Regions from separate parts of the Brevibacillus sp. JB24b genome, predicted to be linked through region 2. Evidence: riboswitches for the same ligand, from Rfam matches in the RefSeq annotation. Region 2 holds a riboswitch; the other holds the start of a gene.

Region 1 (4,284 bases), 540 kb from region 2:
GCCTCTTCAGCAAATTGGTGACAAGATTTTAATCTCTAGTGGAAATATTACTTATGTGGTGGATAAGCTAGAAAAAAAGGGTTATTTGCTTCGTAAGCCCTGTCCGAATGATCGACGAGTTATCTATGCGGAATTAACACAAGAAGGGGAGCAATTTCTCCAAGAGATTTTTCCGAAACATCAAGAAAAGCTAACAGAAGCACTTAGTGGGCTTTCTCCTGAAGAAAAAGAGATTACCATTACTTTGTTGAAAAAGCTGGGCAAGTCAGCCCAAATGAATTTTGCAGATAAGTAGTAGCAAAACAGATGTGATAATAAAAAGAAGCATATTATCCATCTTTCTCATATATCTTTAATTGAAGATACTCAAAATAAAACATATTCCTAAGGAGGAAAAGAAAATGGATGCAGGACTTTTACTTATTCGATTAGTTGTGGGGCTTTTATTTATTGGTCATGGTACACAGAAATTATTTGGATGGTTTGGTGGGCATGGCTTAAAGGGAACAGCAGGGTGGTTAGAATCTATCGGTGTGAAACCCGGCTTGTTGATGGCATTTATGGCAGGCGCCAGTGAGATTGTTGGAGGATTGCTCTTTGCGTCTGGTGTGTTTACTTGGATAGGGGGAGCACTAATCGCTGTAACTATGCTGATCGCTATTTTTACTGTACATGGAAAAAATGGATTGTGGATTACGCAAAACGGTATGGAATACAATCTAGTATTGCTTGCGGTGGCTATCGGGGTTGCATTGATTGGACCAGGTGCATATGCTTTATTCGCGTAAGATATGACCTGTAAAAAGTGAGTAGTATCCAGATTCACTTGCTCTATTGTATGATAATGTTGTACATGAAGACAATGCCAAGAGATATAGGTCAGAATAAGGCCTAATCAGGCAAGAATCAAACAGATTCAAGCAAAATAAAATCAAGTAGGCACAAAAAAGACAGGGGAGCGAGTAAGTGTAGTGAAAACACTGTTCTTTCCTCCCCTGTAACCATTACGATACATACAATGAGAAGAGGAAATTACATGAGCGATTTTACAAACCTAGTGAAAAGTCGGCGTTCCGCAAATAATTTCATTGATGGGGTAGAAATTACCCAATCTGATCTTGAAGAGATCTTTACTTTAGTTAAATATGCTCCTTCTGCTTTTAATCTTCAACATACACACTACCTAGTCGTAACTGATCCCGTCTTGAAAGAAAAGATTTATGAATCTTGCAAGCAGTATAAAGTACATACATCTTCAGCAGTCATTTTGGTGTTGGGGAATCGTTACGCTTATCAAGGAGTGGAAAAAATAAATGAAGGAATGCACCATCTCGGAATTTTGAGTAAACAAGAGCTAGATCGTACAATTGAGACAGTTACAGGGGTATATGAGGGCAATGGCGAGTCATTTATGAAGGAAGATGCAATTCGCAATGCGAGTCTTTCTGCCATGTTGTTCATGCTATCGGCAAAAGATAAAGGCTGGGATACGTGCCCGATGATTGGGTTTGATCCAAATGCTATTAAAGAAATTTTAGAAATTCCTGATGGATATGAAACAGTAATGATGTTTACTATTGGAAAAGAAAAGATATCAAGTCAACGTCCACGTGGTTATCGTAAGCCGAATGGGGAGTTTGTAAGCTACAACGGTATGTAAGTTAAAACATTGCTAAAGCTGTTCAATCGGACATGCTTTGGCAATGTTTTTTTAGGAACTTAATTTGATATAGCATAAACTTGGAATAACGAATATAATTTGTTCTAGGTAAACTTTTTGTCCTAATTTCAAATTAATGGCATAAAGTGAATATTTCCATAAGGAAAAACTACATATCGGAATGGGTGTATTTGTTTCATAGCAAATACTTAAAAGGGAAGCCGGTGTGAATCCGGCACGGTCCCGCCGCTGTAAGGGGAGTCTTATGCAAAAAAGTCACTGGATAATATCTGGGAAGACGCATGGAGATGATGAACCTAAGTCAGAAGACCTGCCCATTCTAAAAATACTGTTAGACCTACGGGGAAATAGGGAGGTGTTAGAATGCTAGAAGACCAAATTGTTCTTAAACAATAGGCATTTCTGACCTTTTTAATCTGGTTGGCAATGTTTTTTTTGTGTTTTAACATTTTTGGAATAATTTAATTTATAGATAAAAGGTGAGGAAATATGTTTTTGGAACGATCTACATTTATCACTACTTTTATTGGACTACTCGCGATTCTAACAATCATGATCGCTGGTTGCAGTAATACAACAAAAGATCAAGTAAATATATCAAATCAAGATCATTCAAAAGCTCTTACGTTTTCCTGGTCCGGAGATATTGGCGATTTAAATCCGCATACGTATTTTCCGAATCAATGGTTCTCACAAGCTATGGTATATGAATCTCTTGTTTACTACGGTGAAGGTGGAGAACTTAAGCCCTGGTTGGCCCAAAGCTGGGATGTATCAAAAGATGGAAAAGAATATGTGTTTCACCTAAGGAAAGATGTTACATTTTCTGATGGCTCACCATTTAATGCTACAATCGTCAAGAAGAATTTTGATACCGTTTTAGCTAATGCCCCACAACATGAATGGATGGAATTAATAAACCAAATGAAAAGCACAGAAGTAGTTGACGAATTTACGTTTAAACTGAATTTGAAAAAACCATATTACCCAACTCTTCAAGAGCTTACGTACATCAGACCCTTACGATTTGTAGGAGAAGCTGCCTTTCCTGACAGTCAAAACACATTTAAAGACGGACTCAAGGCTCCGATTGGCACAGGGCCGTGGGTGCTAAGCGAATATACGAAAAATGAAAAGGCTATCTTTACAAGAAACGAAAAGTATTGGGGAGCTAAACCGAAAGTCGACAAGGTGATTGTTAAAGTCATTCCTGACGGTGAGTCTAGAGTATTAGCTTTTGAGAAAAAGGAAATCGATCTTATTTTTGGTAATGGGGTCATTAGCCAAGATTCGTTCCGATTTCTGAAGGACTCAGGAAAATATGAAACCAAATTATCAGAACCCACAGCTACAAGAGCGCTACTGTTTAATACGAACAGAGAAGCGCTCAAAGACCGCAAATTACGGTTAGCTATCCAGCATGCTTTTAATAAGCAGGCTGTGATTGATCATATCTTTTACGGGACGGAAAGAAAAGCTGACACTTTGTTTGCACCTACCATTCCTTACACAAAAATTGATGTGAAACCGTATGAACACGATGAAGAAAAAGCGAAACAGTTATTGGATGAAGCGGGATGGAAACAAGCAAATGGAAAACCATTTCGGGAGAAGGATGGAGAAACATTACAACTGGAATTGATGTTTATTAGTTCAGACAACATTCAGAAGGCAATAGCGGAATATGTTCAAGGTGAGTTTAGCAAATTGGGGATCGATATTAAGTTGACTAGTAAGGAAGAAGAGAATTTTTGGGCTACAGCGAGTGAAGGCAGTTTTGATTTATTATTTACGGCTAGCTGGGGTGTCCCGTTTGATCCGCATTCCTATTTATCCGCTATAACTACACCTTCCGAAGGTGGAAGTCCGGATTACAAAGCTCTATTAGGGCTACCAGGGAAGAAAGAATTAGATGGAAAAATCAAGGAAGTATTAGTGAGTACAGACGAAGCACACAGAATGAAGCTATATAAAGATATTTTAACTACATTGCACGAACAGGCTGCTTACTTACCAATTTCTTATCAGTCTAATATAGCGGTTTATCATAAAAATATGAGCGGTGTTAATTTCTTGCCTCAAGAATACGAGGTGCCTTTCACTACCATTGATAGTAAGTGAAGTGGGGATATGTAAAAACGACTGAAGGAGAACTAAATGGGTTGGTTTATTGTTAAACGTCTCACAAGTTTACTGCCAATATTATTTGGAATTTCTCTGATCACTTTTATTCTGCTCCACTTAACCCCTGGGGACCCAGCCGTAGCTTACTTGAGGGCGTCACATATTCCTCCAACAGATGAGGCAGTGGCATCCATCCGAGCAGAGCTAGGGCTGGACAAGCCCCTGTATATCCAGTATGTAAATTGGTTAGAAAAAGTGGTTCAATTGGATTTAGGGATATCTTATGTGTCGAAGAAATCGATATGGGATGAAATCGTGCTCCATTTCTTCCCAACAATACAACTAGCATTTGCATCATGCATCCTAATTATTGTTATTAGTTTACCTATAGGAATGATTTCTGCTCTTTATAAGGGGAAAATGATTGATCAGGTTAGCAGAATAATGGCCTTTGTTAGTGTCTCGATGCCTGCTTTCTG
Region 2 (4,284 bases):
CGCAGGTAATATAATGCTAGGAAGCCAAGTAAGGGTTGGATATTTATCACAACAGGCGTTAGAGGGAGATCCTAAACGGCGTGTGATTGATGCGTTTCGAGAAGTCGCGATTGTAACAGAAGCACAAGCACGGCATATGCTGGCTCGGTTTTTGTTTTATGGTGAGCATGTATTTAAAAAAGTTGGTCAACTCAGTGGCGGAGAGCGGATGCGACTACGGCTGGCTCAGTTGATGAATCAAGACATTAATCTATTTATACTAGATGAGCCTACTAACCATTTAGATATTGAAGCGAGAGAAACATTGGAAGAAGCCCTACTTCAATACCAAGGCTCACTTTTCATCGTATCCCATGATCGATATTTTTTACAAAAGATGATTGAAGGTGTCTACTGGATTGATAATCAGCACTTGACCCATTATGAAGGAACCTATGAAGAAGCGAGAGAAAAGCGCAAAAAGCACCAATTAGCTCACAATCATACAATGGTAAAATACAAGCAAAAAAGCTTACATGTACAAGATGCACAAAACAAAGAACAGAGTAATAATGATCAGCTCCAAAAGGTACCTGATGACCAAGCTGAAACTGTAGAATTTGTACATCAAACTAGTCAAACAGAGAATAAGAAACAGGTACAATTAGCTCCTCTCAATAAAGCAAGAGTACCTAAAGTGAATCCTTTTAAACTTCAGCAATTAGAAACTGAGATTGCTCAAAAAGAAGCGCAATGTGAGCAGTGGCAGCGGGAAATGGAGCAAGTTAAGAACGACTATGTACAGCTTCTTCACTACCAGAATCAAATAGCAGAACAAGAACAAGAGATCAAGCAGCTTTATGAAAATTGGTACGCTATGCAAGGAGAAGAATAGTTTGAACCCAGTATGGTAAGCAAGAGCAGGCAGCAATCATTCGAAGGAAGGAAGCTGCCTGCTTTTTTATATACCTTAATATTATAGAGGTTTGCGTATGGGGGAGATAGTGTGTAGTTTTTGCGTTGTAGGTGTTCCACATGCAAAGAAGGGCTTTTCTCTATAATTTACGAGTTGTTCGATTTACCGCTTTACTCAAAGCATCATCTAGTACATGGGCATATTGCATCGTAGTATCTATTTTTGAATGACCTAATTGAGCTTGAAGCTGATGAGGATCAGGGTTTAATCGCAAAAACTGGGTAGCAAAGCTATGACGTAACTTATGTACAGAAATGTCTGGCATTCCAAATGCACTTCCATATTTTTTTACTAATTTCTGAACGGAACGTAGATCGATGCGGTGGCCGATTGGTTTTGTAGGTGATACCGTTAGAAATAAAGCATCCTCATTAGCAGGTGGCTGATACTTCTGACGTGTATTCAGATAACGGAGCAAATATTCCTTTCCCCAATCACTGAAGAATGGGGCATCTTCCTTTTTTCCTTTTCGAATCATTAGTACCTGATTTTTCTCCAGTACCACGTTTTGAAGGTTCAAATTAACAATTTCAGATACACGAAATCCTCCAGAAAGGACTAACGCGATAATGGCGACATCTCGATCCCGATTTCGATAATGAAAATGTAGCTTTTTCTTGGTATCACAGAACTGCAAGTAGCCATGGTACACAAAATCGACGAATTTTTGGATTTGATCATCTACTAAAATTTTAGAGCGGATAGCGTTTGCACGAGCGAGCGGTGTAACCTCTTCCACATGTAACTCAATTTTTGCCATCACGTTTCGCTGCAAGTAAGATTCACCATGTTCATCCTCTGAGAGTGCAGATAAATAGTAAAACAGGGACTTTAAGCTAGAAAGCTTGCGAGATATTGTCAAGTCACTGTATTCTTTTTTTGCACTTTTAGTGGGTTTAGTTAATAGTAACGAACGCTCAAATAGATGAGAGTCCTGTAAATAGAGAAGATAGGATTCTACTGTTTCTTTGCGTAGTCCCTCTAGCTCATTGAGTGTAATCTCGCTCATTGCTTGGGCAGTGGAGAGGCCCTCTGCCATTAGCCACCGAAAAAAGAATTCAAAATCACGTAGATAGCCGAGTAGAGTCGAGACGGAAGCGCGTTTCGATCTTTTATGATCCACATATTTTTCAACAAACCAAGGAAAAGAAGGGATTCTCTCAAGGAGTTGTAAGGAATCCCGTTGTTTAGTTGTAGACATGAGAATGACCACCTATCCTTTGCTCAACTTCGTATATCGAAATAAATACATATAAAAATTTCAATAATCCGTTATCAAAATGACTTTATACTGGTACAATGATATATCTGTAAGGGCTGTAGATAGCTTACTATTGATTATAGAACATTTGTTCTTGTTTAACAAGCTATATACGTGGGGTTTTGTTATCCTTTACGCTTATTGATTGGAGACTAGTTAGAAATTTTCAAGTGACAGTTACATTATTAGATAAGATGCAGCAACCTAAGTTAACGTTGCGTTTTACATGAGTAGAGATGTAATTATTAAGGAAAAACAGATAAAAGAGGCAATTTTTACATGAAGTGTAGCTGGTTGTCTTACCTATCAGTTCGTCGAGTTTTATTTTTGACTTGTAGGCATTTTGTAGCTTGCTCTTTTGATAGAAACATTGTATGCTAGGTGACAAGACTACATTTAGTGTCTCATATGAATGTTATATACTACATACTGATAAAAGTTACTTTACCGCCGAGAATTAGGTGTCATTTTGCGACTTAATAGGGAATCTGGTGAAATTCCAGAGCTGTCCCCGCAACTGTAAGTGTGGATGAAATGAGCAGACCACTGTATAAGCATGTCTCAGGCGACTTATATGGGAAGGGCTCAAAGTAAAGTGAAACACAAGTCAGTAGACCTGCCCATTCTCTTAGTTTCGCATCTTCGGGGAGTGGGAAGTTGGAACGGTACTGGGATTAAATAGTAGCGGCTATTTGCTTTGCTATTTTTTCTTTTGTTGTGCCGTTTTAAAGCTCACCCATGAAGGGATGAGCTTTTTATGTTGGCAAAAAGTAGCATTTATCAGCAGTCAGCTTACTACCATCTTATGTCCTTTATACATGAAAGGGGGGTGTATCGATGCTGATCGTATATGATTCCAAAACAGGAAATGTGAAGCGTTTCGTCCAAAAACTAGATTTCCGATGTATACAAATTTCCGATGATATCGTCATAAACGAACCTTTCATTCTGATTACATATACAACGGGATTTGGACAAGTTCCTGAAACGACACGACAATTTCTAACTCAACACTCTCAATGGATGAAGGGGGTTGCAACTAGCGGGAACATGAATTGGGGGACTCGCTACGGATTAGCAGCTGACCAGATTGCCGACCAATACAATGTGCCATTAATCATGAAATTTGAATTGAGCGGTACCAAAAGAGATGTAGAAACTTTTAAGCAGGAGGTATTTCACTTTGTCCACGCAACTACCACAATGGATCACGTTGAACAACGAAATTATGGTGAAGAAAGACGGGAAATTTCAGTTTCATAAAGATTTAGAGGCAGCGAAGAGTTATTTTGTTGATTACGTAAATCAGAATACAGTCTTTTTCCATAACTTACGTGAGAAGATTAACTACTTGATTGAAAATGACTACTATGAAGCTGAAGTGTTTGAAGGCTATGAATTTGCCGATATCGAACGGGTCTATCGCTATGTATATGATAAAAAATTCCGCTTCCCATCCTTCATGAGTGCGTTCAAGTTTTATCATAACTATGCGATGAAAACAAATGATGAAAGCAAATTTCTTGAGCGTTACGAGGATCGAATTGCTGTAGTTGCCCTATTCTTAGCAAAAGGGGACAGCGAAAAAGCACTGCAATATGCAGACTTATTAATTTCGCAAGAATACCAACCTGCTACTCCTACCTTCTTAAATGCAGGTAAGAAGAGACGTGGAGAGCTAGTTAGCTGTTTCTTACTTGAAGTAGATGATTCTATGAATTCGATTGGGTTCTCTATTAATTCGGCCTTGCAATTAAGCAAAATTGGTGGCGGTGTGAGCTTGAATCTAAGCAAAATCCGTGCGGCTGGAGAGCAGATCAAAGGATTAGATGGGAAGGCTAGTGGTGTTCTTCCTGTGATGAAGCTATTTGAAGATGCGTTCTCATACGCAAATCAGCTAGGTCAACGCGATGGTAGTGGAGTTGTTTATCTCAATATTTTCCATGCGGACATTCAAGAATTCCTAGATACAAAAAAAATCAACAGCGATGAGAAGATCAGGATTAAAACCTTGTCACTTGGCGTTGTTACTCCTAATAAATTCTTCGAGCTGGTAGAAAAAGATAAA

The links. A riboswitch is a leader RNA that binds a small molecule or an ion and turns the genes downstream of it on or off. The one in region 2 is predicted to bind cobalamin.
Region 1: another riboswitch for cobalamin. It lies ahead of nikA (nickel ABC transporter substrate-binding protein); the one in region 2 lies ahead of nrdI (class Ib ribonucleoside-diphosphate reductase assembly flavoprotein NrdI).

The regions. Positions count from the first base shown of each region.
Region 1 covers NZ_JBNVQV010000001.1:3,366,681-3,370,964, reverse strand. The annotation lists gene ACQV1I_RS15770 (MarR family winged helix-turn-helix transcriptional regulator) at 1-295, shown strand, start outside; gene ACQV1I_RS15765 (DoxX family protein) at 402-788, shown strand; gene ACQV1I_RS15760 (nitroreductase family protein) at 1,037-1,660, shown strand; cobalamin riboswitch at 1,827-2,013, shown strand; gene nikA (nickel ABC transporter substrate-binding protein) at 2,171-3,802, shown strand; gene nikB (nickel ABC transporter permease) at 3,839-4,284, shown strand, end outside.
Region 2 covers NZ_JBNVQV010000001.1:2,824,537-2,828,820, reverse strand. The annotation lists gene abc-f (ribosomal protection-like ABC-F family protein) at 1-874, shown strand, start outside; gene xerS (tyrosine recombinase XerS) at 1,035-2,156, opposite strand; cobalamin riboswitch at 2,659-2,854, shown strand; gene nrdI (class Ib ribonucleoside-diphosphate reductase assembly flavoprotein NrdI) at 3,054-3,479, shown strand; gene nrdE (class 1b ribonucleoside-diphosphate reductase subunit alpha) at 3,445-4,284, shown strand, end outside.